Regions from separate parts of the Evansella sp. AB-rgal1 genome, predicted to be linked through region 1. Evidence: riboswitches for the same ligand, from Rfam matches in the RefSeq annotation. Region 1 holds a riboswitch; each other region holds the start of a gene.

Region 1 (4,767 bases):
GGAACATCTGTGGAAGGCTCTCTAAATATAGAATCCAGCATAAGAATTGATGGAAAGGTCTATGGTGATATTAAATCAGCTGGTGATGTTACAATTGGGAAAGAAGGATACGTGGAAAAATCAATAATTGCTAGAAATCTGTATATTGCAGGGACGATGAAAGGGAATGCTAAAGTTGAAAATAAGATTCATATTTTTGAATCAGGAACTTTAAACGGCTCTGCAGAAATGAAATCTATTGTTATTGACGAAAATGCACATTTCTACGGTAGAAGTTTAATGAAAGGTACAAATAAAAATAATGTTCATAAACCGAAAGTAGTAGAGATAGAACGAGAAAAAGAAAAAGAAGTTATAGAAAGCACAAAAGAAGAATATAAGGAAAAAGAAAAGGATAAAGCCATAAGTGAATAAAAACGGGAGAGAAAAAGGTATACCTTTAAAGGTATACCTTTTCTGTTTACTTAATTTTATATGGTTGGTACAAGGGTGAGACAAAAGAGAAAAACAAATATGTTTAACAAAAAGGAGAAATCTTGTTGAATTATGTAAAATAATAGATTAAAATAGAATAAAGTAGGACATTAGTTTTAGTCCGATAGAATTAAATATTTGTAAAAGGGCAAACTTATTGAAAAATAAGGACGCAAAGCCAAGGGCCTAATCTAACGATAGAACGGCAGCCGGTTGCACTAGATTTATTACTTATGTAATAGCCCTTTTTTCTGTGTAAAAAAGGGCTATTTTTTTATACTTTAGATGTTAAAAGTATAAAAAACTGCCTCTTCCCATTTAAATCTTGTGATAAACCAACTTTTTCGAATGTCAAATATAGGGGGAAATCAAGATGATGATAAGTTCAAAGACTATAAAGACTCATACAAAAGCGAAGATTATTATTTATCTAGATCAACAAAATTATATCTCATCACAAATTAAAAATGAGGTTACACATTTTTTTGAAGAGGTTCATATTAAACACAATATACCTACCGTCAATAAAAGTGGTGAAGATTGGATTTTTTATGTGTTAAATGATTTCTCAAATCAGGAATATGACAAGCTACGTTATCACTTACAATCATTAAATGTAAACGAATCACGAATACTTCTTGTAAGTGTTAACAAACTTGATAGAAATTTATTTCGATTCTTATCATTACAAATTTGTGGAGTTGTAACTTTAGAAACATTGCAAAATAACACTATAACAGTCATTTCTTCATTACTTACAAAAGGAGTTTTTCTTGAACCGAAATTCCATTATGATCTTGTAATGGAAATAGATCGTTTAAACAAGAGAGACAAACCTTTAAAAAAATTAGTGTTAAATAAAGAAAAAGTGAATGAACAGCTAACGAAAAAAGAACAGGACATTCTACAACTATTATTAGATGGACATAGTAACAGTAAAATTGCGGAACTCTTATTTTTTGCCCAATCGACTGTTAGTACTACAATAAGTGTGATATTAAAAAAGATTGATGCCAGCGATCGAACAGATGCAATAGTAAAGGCAATTCGTATTGGTTGGGTTGATGGTTTTCGATAACAATATATTTTTATAATTATAATTGATAAAGATCCAATAGGGTCTTTTTTTCTTTACTTTTTTTCTTTACTTTTTTTCTTCCCCTTATCATAAAAACTTGTAAATTTTGTGTTTCATACTGTATTTTATTTTGATAAGAAAACTGACTCATATTATTGCTTCAATCATCACATTCTATGTTATATGGATTGACTCCTAATAAAAAGAGGGTGATGATTTGGATAACTCATTAGTTTACTTACGAGAATCGTTATCGAATTATACGGAAAAAGATGAATTATGTGAGCGTATGTTTAATAAGTTGGATAACAGTGATTACAAAACGAAAGAGGATTTTATTCGTGAACTTACAACAAGAGAAATCTCATTATTAGATACCATTATGAAAGATGAGATTGAATATGCAAAGCAAGAGCAAGACGAGAAAAGAGCAAAAGAGTTAAATGAGGTCTATGAGTTACTATTTTGATGGCTATCAATAAAGAGGAGTTTATTTGGCTAATCCAAAGTAATGTTAGGAGGTGAAATTTGTGGGAAAACATCGATCAACATCAAGTCAAAATCCTGCTGTACCTGCAGCACGCAGTGTCAATCCATTAGGTCAATCCCCAGACGATAAAGATGCAGGGGAAGTAATTAGTCAAGGTCATGAAGCTGCAAAGAAAAAAAATACTAAGTAATACAAAATACAGAAGGGTAGTTCAATGCTTAACTTGCTTGAATTACCCTTTCGATTTAAAGGAATATACTTTATTTTGTTTAATCCAATATCTCAATTGGAGTACATAGCATTAATATTAACAAGCACATAAAATATCTTGATCTATTGATCAAATAATTCTTCTTTTGATTGAAACTCCATATCACCGCTCCTTTCAATAGTACGTAAAATTCAAATTATTCAAATTAAAATTTACTCACCTATAACAGTTTTTTCCTGGTTACATAAACAATGACTAGGAAAAATAAAAGAGAAAAGGAGGTATGTGGAATGAGAAAAAGACATGGTCAAAAAAATGCCGCATTAACAAATAATCATACTCCGAAGGAAAGTTTACCGGTTGTGCATGAAGAATATAAGAGAAATATTCATAACCGTTCTAAAACAGGACCTAGGACTAAAGATTAATACAAGTAAAGGAGTAAGGTAATCTTGAATAAAAAGAAAAAAGAGAAAAAAGACATGAATGATATTCTTCATAACACTCCACACCATGGTCAAGTTGAAATGAACCTTGATTCAAATATTAGATCAGAAGAAAAAAAGACTAAGGAGTAAGAAACTGCTGCGTCTAGAGAAACATTATAAGGCGCAGCACTTTTTTTGCATACTTAGAAATGATAACTGGGTACAATATGAACATTATAAGGGAGGTGTAAAGAATGAAAGATACATTATCTTATGTTGAAAAGCTAGAAAACTTGTTCGTTTTATTGGAAACACGATCCATGTTAAAAGATACATTATCTAGTTATGATGATGAGGGGTTGAAAGAAGATTTAAGAAAGATTGAGCAAGAAATCCGTTCATATTCTACAGGTTTAAGCTGTGAAGAACTAGAAGAGAAAATCTCTATATCATTATTTACTCCTACAATATTAGAAGAAACTCAACACACCACAAATTTTAAATATGAATAATTTTCCTAATTTGATTAAAAATAATTACATAACATAAAAAGGGAGCTAACAGTATGAAAGAACATTCTATGAAGTTGGTTTTGTTAGGTATATTTTTCTTTGCTATTTCAAGTTTATTTATGAATGTCAGTGCAAATGAATTATCTATTGGAGACATACATCAAGAATGGTGGTGGAACAATGATCGAGATAAGGATCGTCAACAAGAACTACCAGATCCAGAAGGTGGTCCCGAGAAAGTAGAAAGACCTCGTAATCCTGTGTCAAATATTGTTCTACAGCAGCGGTATCCAGAGACAGTTGTTCTTCAAGGTCCAGCAACAGTAAACCAAGTAGCCTTAACTTTTGATGATGGTCCAGACCCTCGATTTACACCGCAATTATTAGATGTGCTTAACGAATATGGTGTAAAAGCTACTTTCTTTATTATGGGGGCAAGAGCAGAAGCTCATCCTGACTTGGTTCAAAGAATAGTGGAAGAAGGACATATAATTGGAAATCATACATTTTGGCACCCAAACTTGGTAGAGCAGGGGGAGGTTGCAACCTTAGAAAGAGAAGTACAAAAAACCGAGGATTTTCTTGAAAGTTTGATTGGGTATCGAACAAAGTTATTTAGAGCTCCATATGGGTTCTTGTATAATGAATTGGTAGAAAAACTTCGTGATATGGATTATACAATAGTAGGATGGTCCGTAGATTCTTTAGACTGGCAGGAGGATTCCCCAGAAGAAATTGCGTTTAACGTATTAAGTAATACAACACCAGGATCGATTATATTAATGCATGATGGAGCAGAGTGGGAAGGGGATCGAACTAACACGATTCAATCTTTACAGGAAATAATTACAACGTTACAACAAGGTGGTATTGAATTTGTCACTGTTCCAGAATTATTAACTATTCCTTATCAAAAATAATAAAACCACTGAAAAAGTTGAAAGTAATAACTTTTTCAGTGGTTTTTTTGCTTATTGTTTTATTTTTTTATAGATAAGCCATAAATTGATCCTTTATCTTATCATTCAAAGAGAAAGCAGAGTATCGACGCCCATTTACAATGGTTTTTAAAAGGATAAGAATTTATAAAAATTTTTTGAACTTAGAAAGGTGTCTAGCTCCAGTCGCCAGGACCTCGTGTCAAATAACCTGGCCGATTAAAAAGTAAAAAGCACTTTTTATCGTCCAGAACATTTGCATTTCAGTCCTGAGAGGGCGCCTTGCACTTTTCTTAAAGTATTAGGTTGAATTATTTGTTCTAGTTCTTCGTTGTGAAATCAACATTCCACTTTTTCTTGAGAGAGTGATGTTGCTGTGCATGAAGGAAAGCTTCGTACGCTTCATATACGTGAACAGAACTTTCATAAATTGGTGGTACCAAAGATCGTTGATGATTCATAGTTATATACACTAGACTTTTGTACCAGTCCTTCGATTTTTTATGTCACTAGCCCTGCTAAGTACATATAGTAATAGTGCGTCTAATTAGAAAAGAGAAAAATCCAAAATGGTGAGGTAATTAATATGAAAAATAATATCTTTTTTAAAGCTGTTCCAGGTTTGTTTCAGAGAAG
Region 2 (4,767 bases), on a different contig from region 1:
CTCATCGTAACAAGTCCGTCTACTTCCCCTTCTCTAATTTTACTAGCAATTTCCTTGTCTAATTTACTTGCTTCTTCATTTACATCAGATAGTATTCCACTATAACTACGAACGAGCCCACCGTTTTCATCGATACTGTATATGGATGCTTTTGTTGAATCCTTTGCCCCATCCATGGACTCAGCTGCAGCGATGAATTGAATCTTAGAAATACTTATTTCAGCTACATCGCTTTGTGCAAAAATCTCATGAAGTAGCTTCTCAGGGGACTTCCCTCCTAAATTGTATAAGTTCCCACCACTACTACCAAGAATAGCAATTTTCTTCATACGATTACTCCCTTCTGTTATAAAAAACCATATAGTTTACTCCTAGAATCAAGGACCAAATGCGCTAAGCACTAACTCATGAATCGCCTCTCCTATCATGTATCAAGCGAATGAAGCCATTGTTCTCTTATTTTATTAAAACTAGGAACCTATCATCTACAAACTACTCTTATTCCTTTCCTAGTTACTCAACAATAAGAAAAAACTTCGCTCAGAAGATATAACTTGATTACCTCTTTGCAAAGCTCTCTATTACTTATGTGATCGATAGAAAAACTTAGGAGTCTATACTATTTTTGGAACTACACTTCACACTTCATTATATTAGTGCTTTACCATAATAAAATAATAATAACGCTTATCACTCTATATGTAAATGCAATGAATAGATTTTTCCTATAATAATAGCGAACAGAGCATATCTGTTCGCTACTAAACTTATCTATTGTTTTCTATTATCAATATTTTGAGATCATCCATTACCGATTTAGTTTAAAGTTCTCTACCAGCTCTTGTAATTCTTCTGCAAGCTTTGCCATTTCAATAGATGAGCTTGCAATCTCATTCGTTGATGCTAGCTGCTCTTGCACAGAAGCTGACACTTCTTGTGTTTTAGAAGCGGTATCTGTAGAAATGTTATTAATTTCATTCATGTTCGTTGTTATGTGTTCCATAGATGCTCTCATTTGCTCTGTAGCAGAAGATACTTCTTCTAGTTGTTTTGTCACATTTCGAACAGAACCACGTATATCTGTAAATGTTTGCTCTACTGACCTTATAGCTTCAATACCTTCTGCTGATGTTTCAGAAGTTGCAATCATGGAAGTTACTGTTTCTGCTGTTTCCACTTGAATGCTTTTAATGAGGTTGGAAATCTGTTGAGAAGATTGTTTGGACTGCTCTGCCAGTTTCCTTACCTCATCCGCAACAACAGCGAAGCCTCTTCCATGTTCTCCCGCTCTTGCAGCTTCAATGGCAGCATTGAGTGCTAATAAGTTGGTTTGGTCCGCAATTTGGGTGATTACTCCAACAATTTGTCCAATTTCTTGTGTTCGTTCTCCTAAATTCTCCATTTTTACGGCAACATCTTGAATTGCTTGATTCATTGCTTCAATTTCAGAAATAGATGATTTGATATGTAACGCACCTGAATTTGCTTTATCTGTTGTATCTGATGCAGCATCTGTAACATTTTGGGCACTTTGTGAGATAAGCGTTACACCTGTCGTTACTTCTTGAACCATCCCTGAGCTTGTAGAGGCATTTTGCGCCTGCGTTTCTGCTCCAAGCGCAACCGTTTGTATTGCTGCCGCAACTTGCTTACTAATTTCCGCTGACTGTTCCGATGTAGCAGAAAATTCCTCTGCAGAAGATGCCACTTTTTCCGAAGTTACTTGTATTTGTTCTACCATGTTTCTAAGGTTTGCAACCATAATCTGAAACGAGCTAGCTAGTTCTCCAACCTCATCCTTATTCGTAACTTTGATATCCGTTGTTGTTAAATCACCACCTGCAATATTTTTTGCAGCTGTAGAGAGAAGCTTGATAGGCTTAACAAAGGATCTTACAAATAGCACAACAGCAATACTAGTGATTACTAAACTTGCAACAATGACTAGAAGAATTCCATTAGCTAATTCCTTTATACTAGAAGTATATTGCTCTACCGGCATATAGGTTATGACGTAAAAACCAAAATCTTCATTTTTCTCAAAGGCTACAATATTCTCTACGCCATTTAACATAATGAATCCATTGCCTATACTTTCTTCTCCCATTTTTTCAAAAAAAGGTAGTAGATTCTCTTCCTCACTAAAGTTAAGATTCAGAGTAAATTCCTCTTCCTTAGAGGCAATAGTTAATCCACTTGGATCTATAATCATTGTGTGTATAGAATCATCGTCATTTCCTGTTACTAACTGCTCTGTTAATTTATTCACATCCAATGCAATGACGTAAACAGAGATTACTTCCCCTGCATTATTAAGAATAGAATCGGAAACAGCAATTACTGGCCTTCCAGTTATGGGAGAATACATATAATCACTTGCAGCAACTCCTGGATTCTCTAGCTGCTCATAATAATAAGCCTCATTCTCCCGATCAAAAACGTGTCCTACGGATGCTCCACCTACACCATCAACAAAGGCGCTTCCATCAAAAGAATAGAATACATTTTCATATAATCCATCTGCATTAGTCATTTTCTCTTCTAATCTATTTCTTATTCTAGTAAGCTCGCTTTGATCCACTTCATTTGTGTCTTCTAGATTGATAAAAAAGTTACGAACATAAAGATCCTCAACAACGGAATCAGCCAATGCGAATTGTGAAGCAAAAACAAGGTCAACTTGACTATTCTTCTCATTGGTAACATGTGATAGTGAGTTTATGACCTCTTCTTCTAATGCCTCAGAAGATTGATGGGTAGTATAAAACAAATTAACCAGCATAGGAACTACGATACATAGTAATGTGATGAATGTTATTTTCGTAAATAAACTATTTCTTATTGATATCTTCTTCATTTGTTCTTTTCTCCTTTTATAGTGATTTAATCACTTTTGTTGCGTTTCTTGTGGGGGCTACTTCATTTTTTTCCTAACAACTTAGATAGAAAAGCGGTTTACAACGAACATCTAGCTATATGCGTACTAAAACATGATAGCTTGTCGTTTTCGTAGACTTTCTCCCTTTAGTAAACTTCCTTATTTCAAAAGTATAAAAAACCCACCTCAAAAAAAGGTGGATGGGTATCCTCGCTTTTTTTGCAACCCGGCCATCGTAGCTTACACTAGTTATCAGTAGTCATTCCTTGATAACTAAATACGCCTTAGATCCGTGGCTTTGCGTCCTTACCTTTCGAGTAAGTATGCCTTTTTCAAAATAGGTATTTTGTCCTGGATCTAAATATACATTCGACAAAAAGAAATATCAATTTATATGCTTGGATGATAATAGATAAGACAGATGTTTATAAACAGAGAATGATGGAAAGACAGTAGAAAAAAAGAGAACAAGGTCAATTTGCACCCCTGCTCTCCTTTTCTTCATCTAAAGTAACAAAACAACTGTAGCATTATTATTCCTTAGTGTGTACACTTTCAAGTCACGAGCGCTTGCTACTCCCACACCATATTCAAAATATTCGAAACTCAAATTCTTCATTTGCCATCTTTATCTTATCTTCATGCTTCACTTTCATTCTTTCCATTGGCTGAAGCCTTACTCCATTGACATATGTGCCATTACGGGAATTGTTATCCTTAATAAAATAAACACCATCTGAAGAAAGGATTTTTGCATGCACTCGTCCTATCACTTTACTGGAGAGCGTGTAATCCGTATTGTTTGAGTCTCTTCCAATCGTAAACGTGCTTTTTGTAAGTATAATTTTTTCATTGGTAGAGAGGAGCAGAAGATGAGGTTTGTAAGCAACATCGTCCAGTGTCGTCGTTCCTTCTACCTCCTCCATTTCCAATGTACCAAGAACAGTAGTTCCTTTTGTATCCTCTGGCCCATCTTCTCCATCACTTCTCTGTAAAAAGAAGGAGGTAGATTGAACACTCTCGTTATGAGCCGAAAGGAGGTCTGAAGGAGTACTCGTTTTGCCTTCCTTCTTATCTTGTATCCTAGAGGAATAGGCATCTATGGAGTTATTAGTAGGACTATAAAAGTGTGCATTCCCCCCCATATCCAATACCGGAGAAATACTCCCAGTGGCTTCCTCTATACCACCCATTTCCATTAATTTTTCTTTTAAAGCAGATATATCACTTGTATCTGACTGAATCAAATAATTATGTAACTTGACGAAAAAGACAAGGTCATCCGTTTCTTCAAAGGGAAATTTCGAAAGTATCTTTCGGAAAAACTGCAACAGTGTGGTGGTTTCCAAGTCACTTGGTTGAAATGGTACATAAATAAAATACGGTTGATTATATTGGTCTAGATAAATATATCGCTCGTGTAAAACAAGCTTATTTAAGTCAACCTCATTCTCTTGAAAGTTTGTTATAAGCTTCAAAATAGGTAAGAAAGAGGTGACGATTTTCTCCTTCGTCAATCCTTCACCGAAATGTTTCTCAAGCGTAATCATATTCTCTAAATGATAACTAAACTCCCATCCGTTAGCTTGTTCAGCCAAAGCGAAGGGAACAAGTCCAGAAACACCTTCATCATGTGTGCTTAAAGACTCTAATTCTTCCCTTCGCAAAACTTCGCTTCTATTTAGCAATTTCACTAATTGTCCATCATTATTAGATGAGAAATCCAACCATTTAATCATGTTACCGACCCCTAAAATAATTAATCTATATATTTACATTTTAAGAGAATTAGCCTTATTAACTAAGTCTCTTTCATTCCGCTCCAGTAAAGCTGCCATGTTATTTAAATAGTTTATATTCAATTGTACTCTTCTATCCGAAGACATTAC
Region 3 (4,767 bases), on a different contig from region 1:
TTGGGCAGGCTTAAGTATTATTGCTTTTACAGGTATTTTATTACCTGTGTCAAACGTATTCCCAGGATACGCAGCATTATTACCGATATCTGGTGTTGTACTCATTATTATCGCGTCAGAGAACGGAACTAAATTTGGGGTCGAAAAACTTTTGGGCTCAAAACCTCTGATGTTTTTCGGAAGTATTTCTTATGGATTTTATTTATGGCATTGGCCACTTTTAATCTTTTATTATGCCTACTTCGGAACAGATTCCGTTACCATACTGTGGGGGATGGCTATACTTAGCCTTACATTCCTCTTGTCTATTCTATCGACGAAATTAGTGGAATCTCCGATTAGAGGATTGTCATTAAAACAATCAAAAAGGAAAATAGCTTTCGTTTTACTACTATTTCTCCTTCCAGTTTTAGCCGCAAACAGCTATTGGGATTTACATTTGGAACAGGTGGAAGAAGCATTTAGACAACAAGCTGTCATTGAAGATTACCCTGGTGCTCACGTGCTTTTTAAAAATGTAGTTGCGGCAGAAGATGTACAACCAATCGGTACACCTCTTGATGCAAACAGTTCCATGCCTACGTATCATGACGATGGTTGTTTTGTTCGCATGGATGATCCAGGCGTAAAAGTATGTTCTTACGGTGAAACAAACAATCCAGATTTTGTTATCGGTCTTGTAGGTGGCTCTCGTACTGGGCATTGGTTTACTGCATTAGAAGAATTTGCGGAGGAATTGAACTTACAGATTGATGTATATAATAAGAATGCTTGTAGATTCTCGACTCAGGATTTTGATGGATTGCTAAGGGATTCTTGTGTTGAATGGAATGAACACGTTGTTGAACCTTTATTAGAAAACCCACCAGATTTAATTTTTACAACAGCTAATGTAAGTAGTGGTGCCACAATACCTGACGGATACATCGAGATGTGGGAAAAATTTGTTGGAATTTCTACTATCTTTGGGATCCGAGACAATCCATCCATGCCGGAAGATATTCCAAAGTGTGTAGAAGTAAATGGTGCGGAAGATTGTGCTGTTCCAAGGGAAAATGTTTTATCAGAGAATCCACCATGGGAAAATACAGAAGGCTTGCCAAGCAATGTGTATTTCGCAGATTTAACTGATTACCTATGCGATGATGAATTGTGTCACGCAGTTATTGGTAATGTATTAGTTTATCGCGACAGATATCATTTAAGTACATTATATGTATCAACTCTTGCAGATCCTCTGAAAGATCATATTGTAAAAGCTCTTGAACAAGTAGATCAACAGGGCGATTCATAAATTATATTTGAAAAAACGTGGCTTATCGTCAAGTCATTGATAGCGAAATCCTTCGTTTCCTACAATTTCATCCTATATGGAAGGTAAACATACCTAATCCAAAAATGAGTGTCACCATTTTAATTGGTAGCACTCTCTTTTTTTACTCAGTCAAACAATCAACACACGCTACTACATATAATTATGCTCTTATTACTAGAATAATAGGAAGAGACATGTTCTATCAAATTGTACTTCAGGTAACTAAATAGTACTTTTCCCCCTTGTTCACCTATACACTTGGCGAAAATTGTCGAAAGTATTGGACTTTTGTAACTATTGAATTATAATATAAATAATTATTCATATTTGGTTTCGACAACGGCAAACATATGGAAACATATGGACGCAAAGCTATGGGCCTAAAGTGAGAACTACGGCTGCCAAGTTACCGAAAAACCGGAGAGTGCCTATGCATGCCCTGTTTTTTGGGTGTGCATTTTTTATTACATCACGAGATAAGGAGTGCGAAGTTTTGAATGCAAAGTTTTATCAATTCTTAAAGCAAGAGCAATTCACCCACTGCTTCCAACCTATCTACCACTTAAGGGAAAATAAAGTTCTTGGTTATGAGGCTCTATTGCGGACAGACATGTATGAGAATCCAATGGATGTTTTTCAGGAAGCAGTGAACGAGAAAAGGCTCTATGAATTGGATATGCGGTCCATCCATAAAGCCATCGTTGCCTACAAATCAGCAGGCAAAACGAAAAGAAATGGAATTTTGTTTTTAAATGTCTACCCATCGACAATTATTAATCAAAACTTTCTTCCTTTTCTAACAAAGATTATCAGTGATGGTACACTGAAAAGTCAAGAAATTATACTAGAAGTGTCTGAATCACAGCTGACTGTTGATTACCAGGTACTTCAAAATGAGATAGAACAACTGAATAAGCTCGATGTCAAGATTGCTATTGACGATGTAGGAAAAGGTTATTCAAACCTAGAGTCACTGATGAACTTGGACGTTGCATACATCAAACTAGATAAGTTTTTAATGAGGGACTTGCATATATCCAAAAAGAAGCAACTATTATTGAAGCATCTCATTCACTATGCAGACGACATTTACACTCCTATCATTGTAGAAGGAATTGAAAACGAGTTAGAAAAAGAAATAGCATTAGATCTTGGAGTTACCTTTGGACAAGGCTTTGGATTATGTAAACCTTTGCACCTTAGTGAGGTAGTTTCCTATAGATAAAAACAATATTTATGAAGCAAGTAGGATGGTGTATATTTCTGTCTTACGATGATAAAATAGTTTACTACATACGAAACAAGTCTTCCATAAGTTCTGCTCTTACCATTTAGGTAAGGGTATTTTTTTGTAAAGAAAGGTGAAACTTTTCCTAGCTTTCTATCGTTTCACAACTAACTTACACAATTTATTACGAGGTGATATGAAATGAAATATTGGAAAATTGCTATGTTTAGTTTAGTGACTTTTGTTTTCCTAGCAGGATGTGGTACTGGTGATATGGACGAACCTACGGGAGATGCGGGTCGTTCAGGGGATCGGGCGCCTGATAGTGGGGCTTCTGATGCAGATGCAGATTTTGATGCCATTCGTGACGTAGAGGATTTACGACCCTTTTTAACGAAACATGACATTGCACACGGAGATTTTTATTTGGATGGTAATAGGCTTGTGATTAACTTGGTTGATGGAACGGATGAAATAAAAGAGTTCATAGAGGCTCATTGGGAAGTAGCTTATGAGCTTGATTTTGCAGGAGTACAGTTTACCCATGAGGAATTAGAGGGTGCTCAAGAACTTCTAAATGAACACAATTTGTATAAGGAAGCGAATATTTACTCCTCTTGGATTGATGTGATGAAAAATAAGTTATTCATTACTCTCCCTAGTTCTTCCCAGGACAAAGTGGAGGAAATCGAAGAGCTCATTGATCCGGAGATGCTCACCATTGAGATTCAAGATCTCGGAGAAGAACCTGATATCGTTGGTGCCATCGTGAAAATCGATCACGAGCTTGAACGAATCTTAATAGAAAACGAAATTTGGTTTAGCTTTGATGAGTATTCGGAAATTGTGAATCAAGGTGGAGAAGCGTTGGACTTCGATGTGTTTGAAGATGGCATGTCTGTGGAAGCTTGGCACACAGGAGCTGTTCTTCATTCCTACCCAGCCCAGGGAACAGCGAGAAAGATTGTTGTGTTGAATTAATATTCAAGTTGAGGATGGAGAATTAGGGATCCATCCTTTTTTTATTGGATATCAGTTGAGTTCTACGTAACATTTATAAATTCTACGCAACTTAAAATTGATTTAAAGCTAATTTGCTTTTTTCTTTTTGATATATGTGCGGGTTTGTGGAATATATGTGCGGGTTGCGTGAATATATGTGCAGGTTCACGGAATATATGTGCGGATTTCGTAATTATATGTGCGGTTTCAGCAAATTATATGTGCACAACACTTTTTTTGGACGCAAAAAATACCCTCATTTAACATAATGTAATACCTCTTTTTTCATGTATAATCCAAACACTACGAAAAGACACTAACATAGAGGTGAAAAAATGAAAGACACAATATCATGCGTGGATGAGTATATACAAAACATATTAACACCCCAGTTAACACCTTTTCTTGAGGATACCTCCGACATAGAAACAATTGTACATGATGTACACCTTAGGTTGGTAGATGCGATCTCTTTATGGAACGAACAAGAAGTAAGGGATACATTATTTCTCCCTGTAACAGAAGAGGCGATGTACTACAAACCTTACGCGCCCATAGAGATTCGTTGTTTGGTGGTATTATGTATCCGAAACAGCCTTCTAGAAACGTATGCAAGCTATCCTCAGGACGTGATTGAGGACAAACATATACCCCTCTTCACAGGAGAAGCGATCCAATATTTTCGAAACATGGATCTCGGTGTCGCTTCTCACCATCTCTTAGTAAGAGAGAATAACCAATTTCTATTACTAAAGCAGAATTATCCTGTGGCGTGGAACGCTTTGCATCACCTTGCCTTCTCCAAAAAACGGCAAACAAAGTTTCCTCCTGTAGAGAAAGAAGAGCTCATGTTAGAGGAACTGGAAAACGCAGAAGAGTCCACCGAAATTGGCAAGGAAGTAACAAGTGGGATGGATGCAACCATCTCCCCGATCTTAGCTTCTCAATTAAAATCCATTGAACAAGGCGTTCCTTTTTTTGTAGATTCTTTTAAGTATCTCACCAGACATCCAGAAAAACTTTTCCTGGTTTTGGAGTTTCTTCTTCGAAAAAGAAGCATGTTTGTATCGTTTAATTATTTGATCGCAAACGGAGAAGCACATCAACGAACAACCTTGCAACAACCTGCATTTTCTCAACAAGCAGAAGAACAAATAAGAGAAAAATTCTTTAACCACCAAGGTCTTTCCAAACGTCATCAAAAGATTCTCCAATTCGTTTC
Region 4 (4,767 bases), on a different contig from region 1:
GAAGTTAATTATATAGACAAAAATACAGAAGGGTGGGTTTGCGGATTAAAACTACTAAATATTTCTCCAAACATGGATGATAAAGATTCGAAAGACATAACTTTAAAGATAAGTGAAACGAAAATAAAGGAATTCTTCACCTATGAAGTGGTTAATAAGCAACCGGAAGAGGTTAGGAACTTTTTATTATATACATCTGTAGTCAACTCTTTTAATCCATCATTATGTAAAGCCTTAACGGAAGAGATCAGCATGCTTCCCCTTTTAGGAACGATAGAGAAATCAAACTTATTCCTTATTAAGTTGGAAGAACCGGAGTGGTACCGCTATCACAATTTATTTAAACAATGCTTATATAGTCTTCTAAAAACTACCGATATAGTTGCTTTAGAACAATTACACAATAAAGCTAGCAAATGGTATGAAGAGCATGGAGATAGTAGGGAAGCAATAAACCATGCAATAAAGTCGGGTGATTTTGAAAGGTCGATATTGCTCTTAAAGCAATATCAATTACAAAGCCACTGTCTAACTGAGGTTGAAATATACCGGAGTTGGCTGAAAGCACTTCCTAATCACCTTATAAAAAAATCACCGGTTCTTTATAAAAATTCAATTCTTTTATTAATGGAAGAAAAACAATTTCAAGATGCGAAAGGCGCACTAGAGGAACGTAGGAGTCTAAAAGAATATGATAGTAAGGATGAGAATCTAGAAATGGAGTTATTGTTTTTGGATGCAAACCTCTCCATCTTTCTTAGAGAAAGTAATGCATTCTCTAAAGTAAAACAAGCAACTGATTATTTCAATAAAAATAGATTGAGAATGAAGCCATCATTTATTTATGACATATATTCACCACCATTAATTCAAAGTGAATTCGGAGTGAAAGGTGATTTACTTTATTTAAAAAATTTACTTCAAACTATGTATGAGGAAAATATTAATTCAGAATTTATACTCGCCTCTCCCTTCTGGAATTTATCTATCATCATTAGTGAATTTTATTATGAGCGCAATGAAAAGGAAAAAGCATTGACTTATATAAAAAATGTTAGTGAGCTACTAGTTCATAAAGAGTACACTGGACTTCACCTGTCATTACAAATGATCAATTGTAAAATAAAAATTGCTGAAGGCGATCTAATTTCTGCTATGGAAATTATGAATATACTAGAAACAAATATCAATTCAGAAGGTGATAAATGCCGAAGATTGATAGCAGCTCAAAAAGTCCGAATCGCGATTGTGGCAAATAATATAGAGAATGTCTCAAATTGGCTTAACCAGTGTGAATTAGATGTAAATGGTGAGATAAGTGATCAGAATTTATTTGATTATATCGTCTTAGTAAGAGCATATATGTTTATTGATAAAATAGATGAAGCTAAATTTTTACTTGAAAGATTAATTCCACTGGTTGAACAGAAGGGAAGTATTGGAATTCTAATTGAGGTATATAACTTAAAGTCCCTTTGCTGTTATAAAATGGAAGATTATGAGCGGGCAAAAGTGCTATGTAAGCGAAGTTTAGTTTTAGGAGAGAAGTATGGATATTATCGGATATATATAGACGAAGGTAAGGGGATGTTAGAGCTATTACAGTTTTTGGTTAATACTTATCTTCCAACAATAAAAGAGAGAGGGTTAGAATATGCAACGCAGTTAGTTAAAGGATTTCCTGGTACAAATAATAATAGGTTAGATATTACCTGTGATAAATATAAATTAACTAAAAGGGAGCGAGAGGTGCTAAGTCATCTTTGTAACGGATGTTCTAATCAGGACATCGCAACAAATCTTTTTATTAGTGTAATAACAGTTAAGGTTCATCTCAAAAATATTTATCGCAAATTAGATGTGAAAAATAGGTCTCATGCGATTGTCAAGGCGAATGAACAAAACGTGATAGAATAGAAACTAGATACAAAGGATGCAACAATATACATGTGAGCACTGATTAAGTAAGACTTTCTACTTTTTACAGTGCTCACGAATGTATCTTTATTCCATTTTCTCATTTTCAAATAATTTACTAACTTGTTCTTCTGCAAATTCTCCTACTATTGGTAGTTTATACAGTACACCGTTATATGCTTTATACATGAGAAAAACCCATAATACGAGCCAAAGTGGCATAATTAGTAGTGTTGTAAGTATCCCTATAATTGGAATAATTCCTAAAACCATACTTATGATGAAAAGTCCTCCGAAAGTAATAGTAGATTGAAGTGCATGAAATCTTATAAACTTGTTCTCTTTCTCTATAAAAACTAAGATTAATCCCGAAAGAAACGTTAATACATATGCAACAAGACCCCCAATATTCTCATCTAAGCCAGTAGATGATTTCTTTTTTTCATTAGTTGATACTTTTTCCGTTGAAGTGGTTTTATTCGTTTCTGTATCCATGAAAAACCTCCTGAAGTATTTTTTATATTGTCATCGTAGCAAACAGGAAGACCGAAGCATATTATCCGAAAGTATAAATTTTTTGTAAAAATGGAAAAAACAATTTGAATAATTCACAAAATGAGCCCATAATAGAGATATTAAAATGGTAATTAATACAATTCCCACTAGGGGTTTGGTTAGGACAATAGATGTTTGGAGTAGCGTTTTTTCTATAGACAATTAGATTGTAAGTAAGGAGGAAAAGTTGTGGTCAAAGTATTAATTGTGGAGGATGACCCAGATATTCGTGAACTAACATCCCTTTACTTACGTAAAAAAGGCTTTGATGTGTTTACTGCCGCGAATGGGTACTCAGCTTTGACAATTGTAAATGATAACTTACCCGAAATAATTTTATTAGATATTTTGTTGCCCGGAATGGAAGGGTATGAATTATGCAAGAAAATAAGAAATATTACAAATGTTCCAATCCTTTTCTTAAGTTGCAAAAGAGAAGCTTGTGATAAAATAAAAGGTTTTGAAGTTGGTGCGGATGATTATATCACAAAGCCTTTTGATCTTGCGGAGTTAGAAGCGAGAATAAAGGTTCATTTACGAAGGTCACCAAATGTTTCAAATCCAAAAGGAAAGATATTTACATGCGAACATTTAGAAATAAACTTGGACAGCTGTGATGTTATTGTTGATGGTAAAGTAATTTCATTGTATAAAAAGGAATTACAGCTACTGATACTTCTAGTGGAAAATCCCAATCAAGTTTTTAGTGCCGAGCAGTTGTACAATCAAATCTGGGGAATAGATAGCTTAGGAGATTTAAAAACTGTGATGGTACATATAAGTAATTTGCGCCGAAAAATAGAGAAAGATCCTACCAAGCCAAAGTTTATTCGCACTGTTAGAGGGTTTGGGTATAAGTTTACTACACCGATAAAAAAATGATAATATATATATTAATGTCGACAAGTGCAATGAATTGTTAGTAAATTCTAAATTTTTTACCCAGTTTTAACCTTTGGTGCGTATAGTATATGTAGATGTGTCTTGTATAATGTCGGTACTTGTTGGACGCTTATTGAAGGGTGGTGGAGAGAGTTACGTAATTTTTTGTGGTTTGGTTTGTTGTTTCGACGTTGGTGTTTATCTTGAGTACATGAAGGGCTCCTTCTAGATAAGGGCAAATCTATTGAAAAGTAGAGGCGCAAAGCTTAGGGTCTAAGGGCTAATGCATTGCCTATGATAGCCGAGTTACCTAGCAAGGTACAATGCTGAAGGGAGACTATGGGGAATGGAAAAAGTAAAAGAAAAGCCATTAGTTCTAGACAAGGAATGGGTTTTGCTATTAGAAGAAGCTAGGAAACTTGGGGTTACTCCTAGAGACGTTCGGATGTTTTTATTGAGATCGAAAAATGGGCAATAATACATCTACATAAAATTACAATATAAGCTGTCATGTAAGGGGCCTTACATGACAGTTTTGTGGTTCAATCCTTTTTGGATATATCCTGAACTAGCTGATCTAATCTTTCCATCATATTTTTAAGGGAGGTAGTAGTTTCATTGAAGTTTTCTAACATAGCCAATTGTTGTTCTGAAGAAGCAGATATATTCTCGGTACTTTTTTGATAGTCTTGAGATACAGTAGTCATTGAATTGATAGAATGCTTTACTGCATCTACTTTACCAACAATTGATTGTGATTTTTCATAGGTGTTGTTTACGTCTTCATACACTTTTTTTGAATCTTGTACAATCTTTTCAAATAATTGTCTTGTCATTGAAACTTGATCCAATCCTAATTCTACTTGTTTATTTGTCTCTTGCATAACTCCATCTGCTTCTTTCGTATCCACTAATAAATCCTTGATTATATGAGATACTTGGTTTGCGTATTTACTTGATTGATCGGCAAGTTTCCTTACTTCATCTGCAACAATTGCGAATCCTCTTCCAGATTCTCCTGCACGTGCTGCTTCAATTGCTGCATTTAATGCTAGCAAATTTGTCTGCTCTGCAATATCAGACATATACACTAAAGTTTGCTCAATTTCAGAAGATCGTTCTTGAAGGTGTTTGATTACATCATTCATTTGTTCTACGGCTTTTGAAATACTTACCATTTGATCTTCTGTATTATTCATACTGGTTTGTCCTGTCTGAGCAACGGCAAGGGTATGCATCGACGACTCTTTTGTTTCGTTTGATTGTTTAGATATACTAATCATATCCTGCGATACTTCTTCCATTGCTTGATGACTTGACTTTGCATGATGTAATTGATCGTATGCTCCTTGTGCAATGGTTTGAATAGCCTCAGAAATTTCTCCAGTTGCTGCCGCTGATTCCTTTGAACCT

The links. Region 1 has a riboswitch for cyclic di-GMP ahead of ACERII_RS06835 (response regulator transcription factor). Riboswitches for the same ligand answer to the same signal wherever they lie in the genome.
Region 2: it holds a riboswitch for cyclic di-GMP, as region 1 does, so the genes downstream of both, ACERII_RS21835 (methyl-accepting chemotaxis protein) here and ACERII_RS06835 (response regulator transcription factor) in region 1, are expected to answer to the same signal.
Region 3: it holds a riboswitch for cyclic di-GMP, as region 1 does, so the genes downstream of both, ACERII_RS24270 (EAL domain-containing protein) here and ACERII_RS06835 (response regulator transcription factor) in region 1, are expected to answer to the same signal.
Region 4: it holds a riboswitch for cyclic di-GMP, as region 1 does, so the genes downstream of both, ACERII_RS14670 (anti-repressor SinI family protein) here and ACERII_RS06835 (response regulator transcription factor) in region 1, are expected to answer to the same signal.

The regions. Positions count from the first base shown of each region.
Region 1 covers NZ_JBGUAU010000006.1:138,192-142,958, reverse strand. Annotated here, with positions in the region: gene ACERII_RS06840 (bactofilin family protein) at 1-414, shown strand, start outside; cyclic di-GMP riboswitch class I at 612-695, shown strand; gene ACERII_RS06835 (response regulator transcription factor) at 848-1,552, shown strand; gene ACERII_RS06830 (sporulation protein) at 1,770-2,021, shown strand; gene ACERII_RS06825 (hypothetical protein) at 2,083-2,232, shown strand; gene ACERII_RS06820 (hypothetical protein) at 2,544-2,681, shown strand; gene ACERII_RS06815 (hypothetical protein) at 2,706-2,831, shown strand; gene ACERII_RS06810 (hypothetical protein) at 2,936-3,193, shown strand; gene ACERII_RS06805 (polysaccharide deacetylase family protein) at 3,247-4,113, shown strand; gene ACERII_RS06800 (hypothetical protein) at 4,718-4,767, shown strand, end outside.
Region 2 covers NZ_JBGUAU010000034.1:28,172-32,938, reverse strand. Annotated here, with positions in the region: gene ACERII_RS21840 (PTS sugar transporter) at 1-329, opposite strand, end outside; gene ACERII_RS21835 (methyl-accepting chemotaxis protein) at 809-2,857, opposite strand; cyclic di-GMP riboswitch class I at 3,096-3,216, opposite strand; gene ACERII_RS21830 (DUF6382 and FHA domain-containing protein) at 3,469-4,617, opposite strand; gene ACERII_RS21825 (Mbeg1-like protein) at 4,651-4,767, opposite strand, start outside.
Region 3 covers NZ_JBGUAU010000046.1:18,716-23,482, reverse strand. Annotated here, with positions in the region: gene ACERII_RS24275 (acyltransferase family protein) at 1-1,294, shown strand, start outside; cyclic di-GMP riboswitch class I at 1,647-1,729, shown strand; gene ACERII_RS24270 (EAL domain-containing protein) at 1,809-2,540, shown strand; gene ACERII_RS24265 (hypothetical protein) at 2,745-3,524, shown strand; gene ACERII_RS24260 (hypothetical protein) at 3,881-4,767, shown strand, end outside.
Region 4 covers NZ_JBGUAU010000016.1:51,831-56,597, forward strand. Annotated here, with positions in the region: gene ACERII_RS14655 (winged helix-turn-helix domain-containing protein) at 1-1,917, shown strand, start outside; gene ACERII_RS14660 (DUF4870 domain-containing protein) at 2,005-2,412, opposite strand; gene ACERII_RS14665 (response regulator transcription factor) at 2,662-3,354, shown strand; cyclic di-GMP riboswitch class I at 3,579-3,668, shown strand; gene ACERII_RS14670 (anti-repressor SinI family protein) at 3,701-3,832, shown strand; gene ACERII_RS14675 (methyl-accepting chemotaxis protein) at 3,897-4,767, opposite strand, start outside.